One region of the Chryseobacterium sp. MEBOG07 genome, then DNA from elsewhere that is predicted to be linked to it. Evidence: riboswitches for the same ligand, from Rfam matches in the RefSeq annotation. Region 1 holds a riboswitch; each other region holds the start of a gene.

What was found. A riboswitch is a leader RNA that binds a small molecule or an ion and turns the genes downstream of it on or off. The one in region 1 is predicted to bind cobalamin.
Region 2: another riboswitch for cobalamin. It lies ahead of metE (5-methyltetrahydropteroyltriglutamate--homocysteine S-methyltransferase); the one in region 1 lies ahead of LF886_RS07275 (TonB-dependent receptor plug domain-containing protein).
Region 3: another riboswitch for cobalamin. It lies ahead of prpB (methylisocitrate lyase); the one in region 1 lies ahead of LF886_RS07275 (TonB-dependent receptor plug domain-containing protein).
Region 4: another riboswitch for cobalamin. It lies ahead of LF886_RS17930 (T9SS type A sorting domain-containing protein); the one in region 1 lies ahead of LF886_RS07275 (TonB-dependent receptor plug domain-containing protein).

What each region holds. Positions count from the first base shown of each region.
Region 1 covers NZ_CP084579.1:1,584,109-1,588,776, reverse strand. Annotated here, with positions in the region: gene LF886_RS07280 (YncE family protein) at 80-1,135, opposite strand; gene LF886_RS07275 (TonB-dependent receptor plug domain-containing protein) at 1,157-2,983, opposite strand; cobalamin riboswitch at 3,016-3,194, opposite strand; gene pafA (alkaline phosphatase PafA) at 3,323-4,668, opposite strand, start outside.
Region 2 covers NZ_CP084579.1:3,275,860-3,280,527, reverse strand. Annotated here, with positions in the region: gene LF886_RS15120 (LytR/AlgR family response regulator transcription factor) at 1-309, shown strand, start outside; gene LF886_RS15115 (Lrp/AsnC family transcriptional regulator) at 357-818, opposite strand; cobalamin riboswitch at 1,014-1,199, shown strand; gene metE (5-methyltetrahydropteroyltriglutamate--homocysteine S-methyltransferase) at 1,375-3,678, shown strand; gene LF886_RS15105 (hypothetical protein) at 3,890-4,600, shown strand; gene LF886_RS15100 (helix-turn-helix domain-containing protein) at 4,602-4,668, opposite strand, start outside.
Region 3 covers NZ_CP084579.1:4,128,736-4,133,403, reverse strand. Annotated here, with positions in the region: gene prpC (2-methylcitrate synthase) at 1-908, opposite strand, end outside; gene prpB (methylisocitrate lyase) at 895-1,803, opposite strand; cobalamin riboswitch at 2,251-2,442, opposite strand; gene LF886_RS18965 (hypothetical protein) at 2,691-3,257, shown strand; gene LF886_RS18960 (hypothetical protein) at 3,441-4,529, opposite strand.
Region 4 covers NZ_CP084579.1:3,917,123-3,921,790, forward strand. Annotated here, with positions in the region: gene LF886_RS17925 (esterase-like activity of phytase family protein) at 97-1,365, opposite strand; cobalamin riboswitch at 1,600-1,793, shown strand; gene LF886_RS17930 (T9SS type A sorting domain-containing protein) at 1,856-2,965, shown strand; gene clpP (ATP-dependent Clp endopeptidase proteolytic subunit ClpP) at 3,200-3,886, opposite strand; gene LF886_RS17940 (toprim domain-containing protein) at 3,998-4,668, opposite strand, start outside.

The sequences.
Region 1 (4,668 bases):
CCGGTTTCAAAGAAACCGACCGGAAAAAAACACAAATGATGAAAAAATAAAAAATTATATTTTTATATGCTGTGAAGCATTATTGATTCAAAATAGTACCGTTAGCACCCAGACCTCCTGTCGTAACAGACATGATCTTGCTCCCTGTAGCTGCTGAATACACGACCATTTCACTATTTTCCGTGAACTTCTTAACATCTGATGCAAAGATTCTTCCATCAATAACGTTAAATCCATAAAGAGTAAAATAAGGTCCTCCATCTGCAGCTGTTAATAATGGAGTTGTAGGAATTGCAGGTGTAGCTAAACTTGTTGTATACACTTTATTTCCAGAACTGAAATAAATTTTATCGTTATCAATCTGAAGGTTAGTAGCGTTTGGAATTCCTGTCAGTGTAATTACTGGTGTCATTGTTCCTGTACCTGTAATCTTATAGATATAAGAATCTGCAGCCGTTGAAGAAATTGTGTACACATTAGAGTTATATGAAATGGTGTTATTAACACTACCATTCGGAACTGCAATTTCAGTTTTAGCATCATTAGAGGTATTGATATAAGTAATCTTATTTCCAAACCCAGATGAAGCATTCTGTATGAAAACATTTCCACCTGCTTCTACTGCTTTATCAGAAACTTCAGTCATGTTGATTTTACTTACAAATGAAAGGTCAGAAATTTTATATTTCGTTACACTTTTGGTATTTGCAGTGAAATTCGTGTTGGTAACATAGATAAATCCATTAGTAAAAGTAATCCCTCTTGGGTTATCAATCTGATCCGTAATTACTCCTACTCTTTTAAATGTATAACGGTCAACAACAACAATTTTGTTAGAGTTATTGATTACAAGATAAGCCTTATTTCCATTAAGACCGATGGTCTGAAGTACATCACCCAAAATATCTTTATTGTTGTTATAGCCATATACATCGTCTTGCTTTAAGCTTAAATCTCTTGTCAGAAATGTTACTTTAGCCCCCTGGCTGTTAAAGTTCCCTTCATTAGAGATAAAATATCCGTTCTGATAAGTGATCGGGGACATTTCAAACTCTGCAGAATCACTTGAACATGAAGAAATGTTAAACAATAACACTACTGCAAATAATACAGTTAAAAGTTTAGTTATTTTCATAATTTATTCAATTTTAATTTTTTAAAAATTTATTGCGGCATACACACTATAGTTTCTTTTAGGTAAAGGATAAAAAGAAGCTGTTTTATAGTAGGTATCCGTTAGATTGTTCACTTTGAACCCTAAGGTATATTTTTTTGCTAATGTTGCAGAAACTCCCACATTCAAAAGAAAATAAGGATCAATAGCATCTGATCTCTTTTCATCACTTGTCGTGTAGGTAACACCATTCAGCAGTCCCTGTGCGAAAAACTTAAAGAAGCGATATTCATAATCTATATTCGCATTCCCTCTGTGCATAGGAACATAAGGTCTCTGCATATTCGTTTCTTTATCGATAGATCTTGCATAATAATATCCTGCATTGGCTCGGATCTTATGATTGCCCAATTGTTTACTGAAAGACAGCTGAGATTCTAATCCGTAAGATTCAGATTTATTGACATTAAATGCCTGCCAATATCCCAATGCTGTAGGCAGCCATACAATAAGATCGGTCACATTCATATAATAAGGAGACAAAGCAAGCTTGAAATCTCCTACTTTGAACTCGTTCGTCATATCCACCTGAGTAGATGTTTCCGGCTTCAGATCTTTGTTTCCTCCCGGTTCATAATAAATGTCATTAAATGAAGGATATCTGAAATTCTTTGATACATTAATGCTCACATCATACCATTTTGCAGCGCTCCATTTTCCGGAGAATGAATACAAAAACGGTGACTTTACATCTTCCACAAAGTCTTTCTTAAATCCACCCTCAAAACGAAGGTCTTTCGTTGCAAAATATCTCAACAATCCGGAAACAGAACCAATATTTCTACTAACGCTGGATATTCCGTTCTGATACCCTTCTCCTTTATTTAATTGAAATTCCCCAATAAGGTTAAAATTCCACTTTGAATTCAGGAAATAATTGAAATCATTTTTAAAGATATAATTCTTCCCTGTTCCCCCACTTGATTTAGGAAGATTTAGCGAGCCGAAATACTGAAAGTTCTCTTCCGTATAAGCCGCTTTCAAGGAGTTACTGAACTTCGTTTTGTTCCAATCCCACGAAAGAAGACTTCTTACACTTTGAGTTTTATATTTCGTTTTGGTTCCCGTTTCTTCATACACAGGAAAATGCTGTGAAGAATCAAAAAACTGGCTCTGCCAGGAAATTTTATGATCACTGTTGATCTTATAGGAAGCTCCTACATTGAATGTCGTATTGTAATAACTTCCGTTTCTGTTGATATAATTCAGATCGCTTACCTTATAATCGTTTTCGCTTACAGAATAATTACCGGAAGCTTTAAAGCTGAACTTATCATTGCTGTAAAATCCTTTTACAAAATTATTATAGGTATTAAAAGAAGCTACTTCAGAAAATAAAGAACCATGGAAACCTTTATTAAAATCAAGGGTATTATTCAGGTGGATACTTCCCCCAATAGCGCCGCTTCCATATACTACACTTCCACCGCCGGCTTTTATACCAATCTGGTCATATCCGAACAAAGCAATATTATTGATATCTCCTTGTCCTAAAAAATTGGAGTTGATATTAATTCCGTTCCATACAAAAGCCGTCTGCTGAGCAGTAGTTCCTCTGAAAGACGGTGAAGAAACAGCACCACGCCCATTTTCTTTGATATAAACCTGCGACTGAAATCTCAGGAGTTCTGAAAGGTTACTGGAGTTTTTCTCGGCCTCTTCTGCCGAAATTGTTTTTACGGGATGAAAAAGTTTCACCCTATTCATCTGGTTGTCGAAGACATAAATAGTGTCAATGGTCTTCTCTTGTCCAAAAAGAAAACAGCCATAAGACGAAAAAAGCAGTACTAATGATCTTTTTATATCCATACTCTTTTACTTTTCCTCCGAAAGCAATATGTTTTTTTGATTATAATTCTGGCAGGTCTCCTGACTTTCGCATTCTGCTCCTTCCCGTTTTTAGACAGTGGTTTTTTGCAGAAACTTTTTTTGCGATTTACAGTTGCGGGGACAGTCCGGGGGTTACACCCGATTCCCTTTTCATTCCAATATACTGGAAACCAAATTTCTTGCAAAGATAGCTTTTTATATGTATTCGCCAAAAAGTGAGATTGGAGTGTGGCAGATTAAAAATTTGGAGAAATAATTCACAAAAAAAGCTGCTTTCAATCGAAAGCAGCCATTTATCATAGAATAATTGTATTCAATTTATCTACCAATAACTTCCGTAATCGGGTTTCCTACATTTCCACTTGGGAACTGAATTTTCAATAAAGAAGATACCGTAGGTGCAATATCTGTCATGTGATAAGCCTTGTTGCTTTCTCCTTGCTTCACACCCCATCCCATAAAGATCAATGGAATATGAGAATCATAAGAGTTCCAAACACTGTGTGTAGTTCCTGTTTTAGAATATGGAGGAAGCATAGAGTCATGAGAAATTAACTGGATATCTCCACTTCTCTGTCTGTTGATTCCGTTGATAATTCTTTGTTTAATCGGCTCCGGAATACTTGATTCCTGAACTTTATCCACTGAAACAGCATATAAAACGGTAGGATCTTTCTCCAGTTCTTTTACCGCAAAGTTTCTTACATCATCCAATTCAAGCTTGCTGTCTGCCAATACTTTTCTGTCAAAATAAATCTGATAGTTATCAATCGCATTGATCAGTTTATCTGCACCAAATTTATCTTTCAGTTTTTGGTTCAGGTTCTTTTCCGCATCTTCACCGAAGAACCCTGTAGTGATTTTATGTTCTTTAAGGAATCCTACAGAATGCGCTCCACCGTGGTCAGCAGAAAGGAAAACCGTATACTCCCCTTTTCCTACTTTTGAATCCAAATATTTGAAAAATTCTGCTAGATCCTGGTCTAATCTGATATAAACATCTTCCACTTCAATAGAATTTGGACCAAATTTATGTCCTGCATAATCTGTAGAAGCAAGGTTAATTGCTAAAAAGTCTGTAATATTATCTCCACCCAGTTTTTCACCCTCTACAGAAGCTTCTGCCAGCTTCAATGTCAGTGTATTTCCAAAAGGTGTATAACGGATATTGTCTTTTTTCTTCTGATAATCCTGAGCTAAATTACTGTAAGGGAAAGTAGGTGTTTTTGAACTTCCCAATAGACCTTCCCAAGGAGAATTGTCTGGTGCACTTTCTGTATATTCGTTGATTGGAAGTAAGGTATTCCAACCGTTGGCTACTAATTTTTCAGGAAGATTCTGAGAGTTGAATGATTTTACCCATTGAGGAAGATCATTCATATACCATGTACTTGTGATGAAATTTCCTGTGCTGTCATCAAACCAGAAAGCTCCGTTTGGAGTGTGTCCTGCAGGAAGAATAGAAGCTCTGTCTTTCAAAGAAACTCCAATTACTTTTCCCTGGAAGTTGGTAGCCAGCCTCAATTCGTCAGTTACCGTAGTAGACCAAAGGTTTTTCGGAGAGTGACTTCCGATTTTCACATTGGTAGTTCCTACCGGCTGAACGCTCTCATCTGCAGTACAGTAAACACCTTTACCTGTTTCTTTATCTGTCCAGTCGTTTC
Region 2 (4,668 bases), 1.7 Mb from region 1:
CAGGGAATTTATTTTATAAATACTGAAGATATTGCTTTCTTTGAAGCAGAAGAAGGAATTGTTTTTGCCGTTGACACTGCTGGAAAGAAAAACCTGCTAAATGAATCAACGTTAAAAGAAATTGAAAAACAGGTAGATCCTTTAGCCTTTTTCAGGATCAACAGAAGCGAACTTGTTCAAAAAAAACATATTGAAAGAATAGAACGCTACAACAAAAACACACTCTCCATCAAAATAAAAGGATACAAAGACCATCTTATTACCAGCCAAAGCAATACCTCTTCCTTTAGAAAGTGGATAGAAGAATAGTGGATGAAATCTTTTTTAGAGTCGATAACTTTCAACTCCTCATCAAATCATATGGTCAGTCCATGATTGTTTTTCACCTCAGCCATGACAAAAGTACTGTGAGTACTTCCAATGGAATCTACAGAGCCTAACTTATTAAATACAAAATCCTGATAATGCTTCATATCTCTGACCTGTACTTTCAGAAGAAAGTCAAAATCTCCGGAAATATTATAGCATTCAGCAACTTCCTCAATTTCTAAAATTTCTTTTACAAAATCATAGCCTACAGACCTGTCGTGAATTTTTAGTTTGATCTGACAGAAAACGGTAAACCCACGGTTGAGCTTTTCAGCATCAAGAACAGCAGCATATCTTTTTACAAATCCGTCCTGTTCCAGTCTTTTTACCCTTTCAAAAACCGGTGAAGTAGAAAGGTTTACTTCTTTTGCAAGTTCTTTTACGGTCAGTTTTGCATTTTTCTGGAGCAGCCTGAGCAGCTGTACATCCTTATCATCGAGTTGTTCCACAGAATATTATTCTTTTATAGTATTAAAACAGTCAAATTTACAGAATTATATGCTTTAGTATTGTTTTTTAAAAGATTAATTTGCTTAATTAATTTACTTTGATTGCGCTTTTATTCTGTATTATTAATTTTACACAAAATTAAAAACTTTTAGTGATGGCAATTGTTATCAATAAAAGTACAGTTCTTTAAAGATACTTCATCAAACAGGAAAGGTTTTACTTAAGGTAAATTAATAGGGAATCGTGTGAGAATCACGAGCTGTCGCGCAACTGTAAGTAACACACCAAAGGTTTCTGTCCTTGCATATCCACTGCCAAAGCGGGAAGGATGACAGAAACTGTTACAAGTCAGGAGACCTGCCTTTACTGAATTGACAATGCTTTCGCGGTCTGAAGCTTTTGGGTCATACAGATGATATATCGGATAATACATTTTTTCGTGTGAGAGAAATTGTACCGTTCGCTATATTACTATTTTCCAAAAACTCTTTATCCAAAGCATTATGAAACATTTTAAAGGGCTTTATCATTAAGTTTAATTAAAAAGTTTAAAAAATGCAAACTCACATTCTAGGCTATCCGCGTATTGGTAGCAAAAGAGAACTCAAAAAAGCCTGCGAGCAATATTGGTCAGGTAAAATTCTTCTGGAAGAACTTCTGAATACAGGCAGAACTATCTGTAACCAAAACTGGAATATTCAGAAAAAAGCAGGAATTGATCTTATTCCGTGCAATGATTTCTCGTATTATGATCAGGTATTGGATATGAGCCTTGTAGTAGGAGCGATCCCTGCACGTTATCATGAAGTGGTGCTGAAAAAGAATAATTCTGAACTGGATCTTTATTTTGCCATGGCAAGAGGATATCAGAAAGAAGGATTGGATATCACAGCAATGGAAATGACCAAGTGGTTTGATACCAATTATCACTATATCGTTCCCGAATTTTATAAAAACCAGCAATTTAAGCTAAGCTCGGATAAAATTTTCAATGAATTTGCAGGAGCAAAACAAGCGGGAATCAACGCAAAGCCAGTTATTATCGGACTTGTTTCTTATCTTCTTTTAGGAAAAGAAAAAGAAGAAGGATTTGATAAACTGGATCTGGCTGGAAATCTTCTTTCCGTATACACAGAGATCTTAACAAAACTTCAGGAGCAGGGCGCAGAATGGATTCAGTTTGACGAACCTTTTCTGGCGTTGGATTTAACGGAGAAAGCGAAAGAAACTTATCATTTTGTTTATTCTGAAATAAGAAAACGTTTCCCGAAACTGAAATTTATTGTCGCCGCGTATTTTGACGGATTGAAAGATAATGTATCGCTTGCTGCTTCACTTCCTGTGGATGTACTGCATATCGATCTTGTAAGAAATCCTGAACAGTTGGATGATATTCTGAATGCTATTCCGGAAAGCTTAAGTCTTTCATTAGGAGTGGTGGATGGAAGAAATATCTGGAAAAATGACTATGAAAAGTCATTGTCCTTCATCAAAAAAGCTGTTGAAAAATTAGGATCTGAAAGGATTTTAATTTCTCCATCTTGTTCATTGCTTCATTCACCTTGCGATCTGGATTTTGAAACCAACCTGAATGCTGAGATTAAAAACTGGCTGGCTTTCGCCAAACAGAAAGTAGAAGAAATAGTAACGCTTAAAGAGCTGGCTTCCGGAACAGAAAATGAACAGATTCTTGCAACATTTGAAGACAATAAAAAAGCAATTGCAAGCAGAAGAACGTCGTCTCTCATTCATAATGATAAAGTGAAGCAAAGAGCCCATGCTGTAACTGAAAAGGATGCTCAAAGAATAAATACATTCAAAATCCGTAAAGAAGAACAGCAAAAAGAATTACAGCTTCCGTTATTCCCAACGACAACAATCGGATCATTTCCTCAGACAACAGAAGTAAGAAGCTGGAGAGCAAAGTTCAAAAAAGGAGAGTTGACAGCAGAACAATATGATGCTCTACTGAAAGAAGAAACCCAAAGAACGATTCGCTGGCAGGAAGAAATCGGAATTGATGTGCTGGTACACGGAGAATTTGAGCGCAATGATATGGTTGAATATTTCGGAGAACAGCTGGAAGGATTTGTATTTACTAAAAATGGATGGGTACAGAGCTACGGAAGCCGTTGTGTAAAGCCTCCTGTAATTTTTGGAGATGTTTCCCGCCCGACTCCTATGACGGTATATTGGTCTCAATATGCGCAATCTCAGACTGAAAAATGGGTGAAAGGAATGCTTACCGGTCCTGTTACGATTTTACAATGGTCATTTGTACGGGATGATCAGCCTCGTTCGGAAACATGTAAACAAATTGCTTTGGCGATCCGTGATGAAGTGGTAGATCTTGAAAAAGCAGGAATCAGAATTATCCAGATTGATGAACCTGCCATAAGAGAAGGACTTCCATTAAGAAAAACCGACTGGCAAGACTATCTGAAATGGGCCGTGGAAGCTTTCAGAATTTCAGCAAGCGGAGTAGAAGATGCCACACAGATCCATACCCATATGTGTTATTCTGAATTCAATGATATTATTGAAAACATTGCCGATATGGATGCCGACGTAATTACCATAGAATGTTCCCGTTCTCAGATGGAACTGTTGAATGCCTTTGCAGACTTCAAATATCCAAATGAAATTGGTCCTGGCGTTTATGATATTCACTCACCAAGAGTTCCTTCAAAAGAAGAAATGATTGAGCTATTGAGAAAAGCCCAGAATGTAATTCCTGCCAATCAGCTTTGGGTAAATCCGGACTGCGGACTGAAGACCAGACATTGGGACGAGACAGAAAAAGCTTTAATAGCAATGGTAGCAGCCGCTAAAGAAGCATCAGTGGAATATGCACTTTAAAAAAACTTTCAAATAATTAGATTCAACAATTCGGATCGTGTTATGATTTTCATAGCACGATTTGTCTTTTTAACCCCCTAAAACATTGATGAACTCTGGTATTGGTTATTCATTTATATAGTATATTTTTGCACTTCGACATTTTTAAAAGAATATTTTTTTTATTTAAAAATTGTTGACAATTGATAACCAGTTAACTATAAATAAACCCATGAAAGAATCATTTCCTGAAATGAGATCGGAAACCTACAGCCCTGAATACATAGCCAGACTGAGGTGGAGCATCGTCATTCTTTTTGCAGTAATTGCTGTTATTTTGCTCATATTTTTTATTGAGGCTGTTTCAGCATCTTCTTCGGACACTTCTGCTACGATGATCTTTCTTTTTCTCTTTCTTATTACAGGAGCGTTATCAGGTTGGCTGGCTTATGAAATCACCAGAAATAAAGATAAGAAGATCGGTGGTATGCTGATCAACGATCAGGGAATTCTGTTTCTTAACAGGAATGACAAAGTTCTTTCAGAAATTAGATATCAGGATTTGGCCAAAAGCCAGGATCCTTATACAAAAGATATCTATTCTGAAGCTGCTTCCAATGGAAAATACGGTAACTTCAGAAAGAATCTGTATGTTCATGAAAAAGATGAAAACAGAAAATCCAGAAAGAAGCTTATCAATCTGGATATAATTACCCTTAAAAACCGATATGATCTTATTGGACATTTTCTGAAAGGCATACAAACTTTCCGTCCTGATCTGAAAATTGATACAGAGGTTTACACGGATTTTTATCTTGATAAAAAAACATTGCGTTATGCTCCTGAAAATCTTAAAAGTGATATGAAAGTGAAAATCATTACAATAGCAGTTATGATCCTGGTTATCCTCGCTTTCAGGTATATTTTTCTAGATGAGGTTTAAGTTATTTTGCCTGTAATGAGCTTGGAGAAAATCCAAACTGTTTTTTAAAAGCAAAAGAAAAGTGAGAT
Region 3 (4,668 bases), 2.5 Mb from region 1:
TCAGCGATGTTGTATAACAGCATATCTCCGGCTTCTTCGGAAAGTTCTTTGGCTACTTTTTTTATGACTACATTTCTAGGATCTGATATCGTGTAAACAGGGTGTCCAAATCCAATAATGACTTCTTTGTTGGCAATACGCTTTCTGATATCTTCTTCAGCTTCATCAGGAGAATGATAACGGCTTTGTATTTCAAAAGCCACTTCATTGGCTCCTCCATGTTTTGGACCTCTTAAAGCACCGATAGCGCCTGTGATACAGGAATAAAAATCTGAAGATGTACCGGCAATAACACGGGCCGTGAAAGTAGAAGCGTTAAACTCATGTTCAGCATACAGATTAAGAGATATCTCCATTGCTTTTATCCATGAATCAGGAGCTTTTTTGCCATGTAACAAATGAAGGAAATGTCCACCGATAGTATCGTCATCAGTCTCAACATCAATCTCTTTACCATTGTGGGTATAATGATACCAATATAAAAGTCCGGAACTGAATGATGCTAATAATTTATCAGCAATATCTCTTGCTCCTGCGACATTATGGTCATCTTTTTCAGGCTGAATACTACCAACTGCTGAAACCATTGAGCGCATAACATCCATTGGGTGTGCTGCTGCCGGAATACTTTTTAAGATATTTCTTACAGAATGAGGAAGACCTCTCAAAGATTTTAATTTGGCTTTATAGTTTTTCAACTGTGCTTCTGTAGGTAACTGGCCATAAATAAGAAGGTAAGCCACCTCTTCAAATTGTGTTTTTTCTGCAAGATCCAAAATATCGTAACCTCTGTAATGGAGGTCATTTCCGCTTTTTCCGACACTGCAAAGAGCGGTATTGCCTGCTGTAACTCCGGAAAGGGCTACACTTTTTTTAGGTTTAAATGTTGGTTCGCTATTTGTTGACATGAGTATTTTGTTTAAAAAGATTATCTAATTTTTGTTCATAATCGTGGTAGCCGATACTGTGATAAAGTTCTTCTCTTGTTTGCATAGTATCCAGTACGTTGGCTTGTGTTCCGTCTTTGCGAATATGATTGTATACATTTTGTGCCGCTTTATTAGCAGCCCGGAAGGCAGAAAGAGGGTAGAGGATGAGCCCGACACCTGCGTTTTTTAGCTCTTCTACCGTGTACATTTTAATCATCCCAAATTCTGTGATATTCGCAAGCACAGGAATTCCGGTAGCATCAACAAATTTTTGATAAAAACTTAAATCGGGTACTGCTTCAGCAAAAATGAAATCTGCACCCGCTTCTTTATAGGCTACGGCTCTTTCTAAAGTTTTTTCCAGTCCTTCATTGGCAAAAGCATCTGTTCTTGCGCCGATAACAAAGCTTTCATCGGTACGGGCATCTGCAGCAGCCTTAAGACGGTCTACCATTTCTTCTTTGCTTACGATTTCTTTTCCAGGCCTATGGCCACAACGTTTTGCACCCACCTGATCCTCGATGTGTACCGCTGCCGCTCCGGCTTTGATCAATGATTTAATAGTTCTGGCGACATTAAATGCAGAAGGCCCAAAACCTGTGTCGATATCTACCATTAGCGGCAAATCACAAATATTGGTAATACGCTGAACATCTATGAGCACATCATCCAGAGTGGTAATCCCTAAATCAGGAATTCCTAAAGACCCTGCTGCAACACCTCCTCCTGAAAGATAAATGGCATTAAAGCCAGCCTGCTGTGCCAATAATGCATGGTTTGCGTTAATGGCTCCAACAATCTGAAGGGGATTTTCTTTTTCCATTGCCTCCCGGAATTTCATGCCGGGAGATTTCCAATTTTCATTTTTGGTCATTATAATATTTTATTGTTGAGTTGAAATTTGTTTGCGAATGAGCAGAAGAGCTGTAAATGCTTATCTTATTAGTAAAAAAGGAAGGGTAGAAAAGGATTTTAGTAATCTTAAAATCACATTGATATTGAGGATTTTGCAAAGTTCTTGCTGTACAGGTCTGTAAAATAGAACTGTTGTTACTGCATGAATAATTAAGATTGTTTCGGTACACCTTATAACTTTTTACATTGATTAAACCTTATAAAAAGTTCTCAGTAAACTTCGCGGTGCTTTATTAGAAAAGAAAAATTACGGAAAGGGGGATACGAATTTGAGCCATGGAATAATGAGAACAACCTAATGCTCACTCGTAATCCATCTCAAAAAGTAATACAGATTGACAAAACAGTTTTATCACACTATATCCATAACGTATCATACCTGACTGTAAGCTTCAAATCGCGAAAGCATCGTCAATGCGAAATAGGCAGGTCTCCTGACTTGTAACGGTTTTTATCATCCTTCCCATATAAAAAATATACAGTGGATATCAATTGATAAAAACTTTATGTGTTACTTACAGTTGCGCGACAGTTCGTGATTTGCACACGATTCCCTTTTAATGCACACCTAAGTGTAACCAATTTCGGTTGATAAAGAAGGTTTTAAGAACTCCTTGGTGGTAAATATAGGTATTTTATAATAACGAAAAAGATATTTTATGTAATCAATAATTGTTTTGATTTAATATATTGAAAACGTTGTTGTTATGGGGTTTATTTATGAGATGAATGGATTAATTATATTGTTAAATTGATACAAAAGATGACCGGAAAATTAAAGATAGTTAATAAATTTGTTATTCTTTTTTCATTTTACTAATTTTATTAACTAGAGATAATTGACCAATGATAGACATTATAGAATTTAAAAAAAACTTAGGTTTGGGAGAGATTCCTGTAGAACTTGAGAAACTGATCTATTTCCAGAATACTATTTCCTCGTTTGGAAATTATTCACAAGATTTTGGTGTTTTAATCGATAGTAAGTCCGGATTGAAAAGCTGGAGTGATGATGAAATTTTTTTGAATAGTATGTTGCCTTTTGCTCAGGCAAATGGTTCCGGTTCATTCTATGCAATCTGGAATAACGGAACGGATCAGCCTTTAAATAAAATGCCAGTAGTTGTTTTTGGAGATGAAGGTGGTGTTCATATTGTTGCTGAAAATATTTTACAGCTTTTACATTTACTTACTTTTGATACTGAGATTTCAGTAGAGTTTGATGAAGCTTATTTTTATAAAGATGAAGATGATTATGAAGAGAGTGAAGATTTAAGCAAATATTTGACTTGGATGAAAGGAGATTATGGCTTAAGCCAGATCGAAGAACCTGATTTACTGATTAAAAACGCTCAGGCTCAATATAAAGAAAGTTTCGATCAATGGTTTGGGCAATATTTTACAGATAATTAATTCTTGTATTAATAGTTTTCTTGCATAAGATTTTAATAAAGTCTATGAAAAACAAAAAAGACTCACAAAGATTGTGAGCCTTTAAGTGTTCATGGCAGGATTATTATTGAACACTTTTATGGCTAAGGTGATACCGTTAGTTTGCTTAATTGCTTGATTTTTTTCTTGCTATTTAATCTCAATTCAATTTTCCAGATCAAAGCTTGATATCGTATGAAAAGCATCTGCTTCTTTATTTTTTTCTCCTTGAAAAGTATCATAATTAACTACTAATAATTTCCCTTTATAGATAATAGTTTCACAAGGATTATCCAGTTTCCCATCGGAACCGTCTGCATTATCATTTTCCCAAATCAGCGAAATTGTATTGGTATCTAAGTTGAGCTGATGTACACTGTTGTTCTCATAATTGGCAATAAAAATCGAATTTCTTTTTTCGTCATAAAAAAAACCGTCACAGCATTTTAACTGATCTGAATCGAAAACTATTGTATTCGATTTTACTTTTCCATCCTTGTCAAATTCTAGTTTATTAATAACACCATCTCCAAAATTTCCTGCATACAAATTTCCTTTTTTATCAAAAGCAATCCCGTCAATTCCTATCGTTCTTTTCGTAACTTCTGGTTTTAAAGTAAAAGTTGCAATGATATAATTTTTCTTATTGGCTGCATTTAAAATGATGTTTTTAGAATTTAATTGTTCCAATGAAAAACTGTAAATTCCGCTTTCTCTTCTGTTTTCAAATAAAGCATCTGTTATATAAACCCGGTTTTTATGCCATCTTACAGCTTCTCCGAAATTAAATCCTTCAACCAAAACTTCAGCATTTAAAGGTTTTCCTTTTTTTACATTAATCCGAATCAATCTTGAAAAATTTTCATTTTCTGTAAAAAACTGATTATCCATTACGTATAGATTTCCATCGGGACCAAACTCCATTCCCATTGGATGTACTTTTTTAGTAATAGGATGCAATGGAAGTTGATCAAACCAAGTGACGGGTTTATCATTTTCATCAAAAGTTAGAATTTTGCTCCCGTGTTGATCAAATGTAATTGGATTTGTGATCGATAAAAATAGATTGCCTTTTTTATCTAAAGCCATTCCGTCTGGCGTTTGGCAGGTTTCTCCCAGATCAGCAAACAAGGTTGGCTTTATGAGTTTAGAAGTTTTGCTGTATACTATTTTTTGTTTGGCCACTTGCGAAAACAAGTTTAAGGTAGTCATTAGAAACAGAATACCAATTGCATTTTTAATTACTTTTTTCATTTCGTTTAGTTGGTTTAATCTTTTTTCGTTAAAAGGTTTTTTACATTACTTAACAGTGCTGCCGGTAGAATAATAAGTGTGATCATTTTTGTTATTTTAAGCGAATATAATCACGTCATTATGATCCTGTTTTAAGCAC
Region 4 (4,668 bases), 2.3 Mb from region 1:
AAAACCTATATTATTATCAATACTATATTATCAAAATTAAAACTGATAACCAATAGTTTATATATCATAACTAATGTATGTTTCGATAATATTTAACTATTGATAATCGACTACATACATCGTTCCTTTGTCTACCTTCCCTGTTTTAGGAAGAATCTTAGCTTTTGGGTTTCCGTTTCCATCATCCACTACTCCAAAGTCATCATCATTGAAAACAGCCAGTTTATTGTTTCCTAAGTAAACAATTCCCTCAAATTTATCATGTTCATAACCCAATTTTGCAACCAGATCCACTGCCAATGTTTTGGTGACAGTCTTTATCCCTGCATTCGTTATCTCATCCCATGAGCACTGTTCTAAAGCTTTTCCGTTCACTTTCATCCCGTCTACAGCATTGATATCAGCTCCGTTTACATCGCTTGCATTGCTCAGGTTGATTCTGTATACCTTTTTAAGCCCTCCCTGAGATCCGAAATTTCCATCTCTTTCGATTACTAAAAATTCATTGTTACTTAGTGCCGTAATATCACAAACTGAGTCAGAAGCACCCCCATCCTGTTTGTATAAAAACTGCTTGGTCTGCCCTGTTATAATATCAAATGTGACAATTCTTGTTAAGCTAGTATTGGTTGCCAATGCTTTGGTCGGCACATACATCATCGACTGTATTGTTCCTACCAATGTTCTTCCGTCTGGGGTAATAGCAAGTCCTTCCATTCCTCGGTTAGCCCTTCTTTTGGCCAAAACTGCAGGTAATTTTCTTGTTCCTGTATTTACACCTATCGGGCTTATTCTTTCCATTTCTACTCCGTCTGCGCTGTAATGCACAATATGCGGACCATATTCATCAGAAACCCAGAATGTACCGTCAGCCGCAGCAACAATACTTTCACTGTCCAGTCCATATTTATCAGTACCCAGAACATTTCCGGAAGCATCGTAGGCTATTTCTCCTGTGCTTCCCATTCCTACAGGGTTTGGTAAGCCTGTAATAGGCTGTCCCGATGGATTTTTAAGCTTAATATATTTGATTACCTCTACATTTCCGTCAGCATTGATTTTAAAATGCATAATGGTAGGCGTAAAGTCAGGGGTTAAAAATTTTTTTCCATTCTGGAAGTCCGTGTTGGGTCCCCTATCTGTAATGACGTAAAATTCGCCTTTTCTCGTAGGGTGAGCCGCAGCTCCGGAACCAAATCCGCCATTGATAACATCTACTCCGTTTATCGTAGCCAATTTGGTAAATGGAAACTCCTGAGGGAGTTTGGAATAATTAATATCCTGGTTAATCATTGTGGTATCATCATCACTTTTACATGAAGCCAATACTGCCAGCACTACAACAGACAATAGTAATTTTTTCATATTCACTTTTATGGCTGCGAAAGTATAAATTGATTATAAACTGATCTTGAATATAATGATAATTGTGTTTTAACAATAGAACCTTAAAATGAATTGAATATAAACAGAAAAATATTGAATTTTAAAATAAAACACTAATGATTCAATCCAATCATTAATTAATATGAAAATCAACTTTTTAAGAATCCAAAAAAAAGATAATTCACAAAACAGACTCACCTATTTATATGATATATTTGCAGCGTTTTTTAAGGCTGAACAATGTTCATTAATAGGGAATCAAGTGAGAATAACATTCAAATCTTGGGCTGTACCCGCAACTGTAAACTGTTTAAACTTACCGCACATAATATCCACTGGATCTGAAAATCCGGGAAGGAAGCTGTAAGATGTGAGCCAGGAGACCTGCCTTAAGATACTGACTTCAGAGAAAGAATTGTTTTTCCTCTGGAGATAAGTTTCGGGAATAAAACTTTAATTAAATTATATCATGAGAAAAATCTATCTTTTTTTCTTACTGCTTTGTATGCAGTTATTGTCGGCCCAATTCACAGAAAACGACATCAAATTTTGGGTAGGAACCGGTTCTAAAAAGGCCTATTTCATTGCAGATTTCAATGACGACAGTACTCCCAATTCTTATGCGTGGGGATATCGTTTTGATGGCAATGGTCTAGTGATGGAAGATCTTATCAATGCAATTGTAGCCGCCGAATCCAAAATGCAGGTTGATATTCCTACAGGATATCTTTCTATCCTGAATTATAATCATCATACCTCCACTACTGATGATAGCTGGATAACATGGTCTGGGTCCAGCGCATCAAACATGGCATGGAACAATGGTGTAGGCTATACTCCATTGGTTGACGGAAAATGGTATGGAGTGTCATACGGTCTTGATCATTACGACACCCCTCCCTCTCCTCCCGTTGCAGCTTACAGCTCTACATGGTATACTCCATCTCAGGTTACCAACTGGATTGGAACAGGAAGCAATACAAGTCTTATCGTAATCGATTTCGGAACTGATAATGCCAACGGAAGTGCCAATTCTTTTGTTTTTGGAATAAAATATAACGGAAGTATAACGGCTGAACAGGCTTTACAACTGATCCAGTCACAGACTTCCTATTTTAATGTTACATCCGCCAATAATCAGATTTCCAATTTATCATTGAACTCATTCACAGGAAATGCTTCCGGATCAGACGGCTGGAAGTTATATAAAGGAAAAGATTTGTCGAGCTGGCAAACAAAAACCAACCTTTCTCAAATTCAGTTGAGCAACAACGACTGGTTGGGATTGAGTTTTGGACAGAGAAGACCGTTTACCCCTACTGAAGCATTTAATGCAACACTGGGAACGTCCGATGTGAATAAGAAAAAATTCAGTATTTATCCTAATCCGGCAAGTGATTTCATTCAGATTGAAACTGCTGAGAAACTGAAGGAAGTGAATATTTATTCTGCCACAGGACAGAAGGTAATGACTTCTCAGGAAGCAAAGATTACTATCCAGTCTTTACATTCAGGGGTTTATTTTGTTGAAATTAAAACAGCTGAAAATACAACGATCCATAAAATGGTTAAGAAATAGAGAAAGCGCCTTTAAAAAGGCGCTTTTTTTATAATGATATGTCCAGAACTACACGTAAAACCACCCCGTCAAAAATTCTTTGAATTTTCGCCACCCCTCCGGAAGAGGGGAATTTTACGTCTCCAGTTGACTATTTGTAAGCGTTTTAATTTTCCCGGGAGAAAACTTTTAAGGCTTTGTGATAAACAAAAAACCGCACCAGATTGGTACGGTTTCTTATGATTTTACAATCAATTATTTTTTCTCTGTAGATCTTTGTAGAACCTCATCTACCATTCCGTAACCTTTAGCTTCTTCAGAAGTCATCCAGTAATCTCTGTCAGAAGATTTCTCTACCCACTCGTAAGTTTGCCCTGAGTGGTGACCGATGATTTCATAAAGCTCCTGCTTCAATTTCAGCATCTCTCTCAAGTTGATCTCCATATCTGAAGCTACTCCCTGAGCACCTCCTGAAGGCTGGTGAATCATTACTCTTGAGTGCTTAAGCGCAGAACGCTTTCCTTTTTCTCCGGCAACCAATAATACAGCTCCCATAGAAGCAGCCATACCTGTACAGATTGTCGCTACATCCGGTTTGATGATCTGCATCGTATCATAAATACCTAAACCGGCATATACGCTACCACCAGGAGAGTTGATATAGATCTGAATATCTTTTGATGGGTCTGCACTTTCTAAGAATAAAAGCTGTGCCGTAACGATGTTTGCTACCTGATCATCAATACCCGTTCCCAGGAAGATAATTCTGTCCATCATCAAACGGGAGAAAACGTCCATCTGAGCAACGTTTAATCTTCTTTCTTCCATGATGTACGGTGTAAGATTCGTTGGGCCATACATTCCCATATACTGATCGGTAACCAAACCGTTGTTTCCTAAGTGCTTTACAGAGAAATCTCTGAATTCTTTTTTAATGTCCATATTTTTATTATGTATTATTTTTAAATATTCCTGAAGTTTAAATTACAATATTTATTCCTAAAATTTTATAGGACTTTTTGTCACAGAATATCAAAAAAAACTGACTTCAAACTATCTCTTTCGATCTACATAAATCCCTTTGATAGGTGAATACTCGATAATATTGCTCAATCTGATGGAAGCCTGTTTCAGTAAGGTAATCTTTTTTATCAGCTCATAATATTTTCCTTCATCTGTACTGCTGTACTGATCCAGTTCTTTTGCCGTTTCTGTGATCAAATAATCAATATATCTGTATTTGTGCAATAAAACATCTCCCTGGATCTGATCTGCCACTTTATCTCCGTAATTGGGTGGATAGATATTTCTGGAAGCCCAGTTTTCAAGATCATCCAACGGAATCAAAGCATCTACAACCTTTGTAGTAATCTCTTCATCCATAAAAGATACAAAAAAGTTTCCACTTCTGAGCTCGTCTTTCTGAATTCCTTCCCTCACTTGAGTGATAATGATTTCATTTCCTTTGACTAAAAATGCATACTGCTCTTCTTCAAAATGATGAAGAATCTCCTCAATTACTGTAATCTGATATTCTTCACCCTGTTCATTTCTACGTTTCAGAACAATATCTCCAAACGCCAGCATGTGTTCAACAAGTTTATTCTCCATAAACAACACATCAAACAAAAAAGGATCTTCTTTTTCCTTATCCAAAGGAACAATCTCCATCTTAGGAGCAACATTTTCCTTCTGTTGCTGCTGCACATGATGAGTTTGATTCT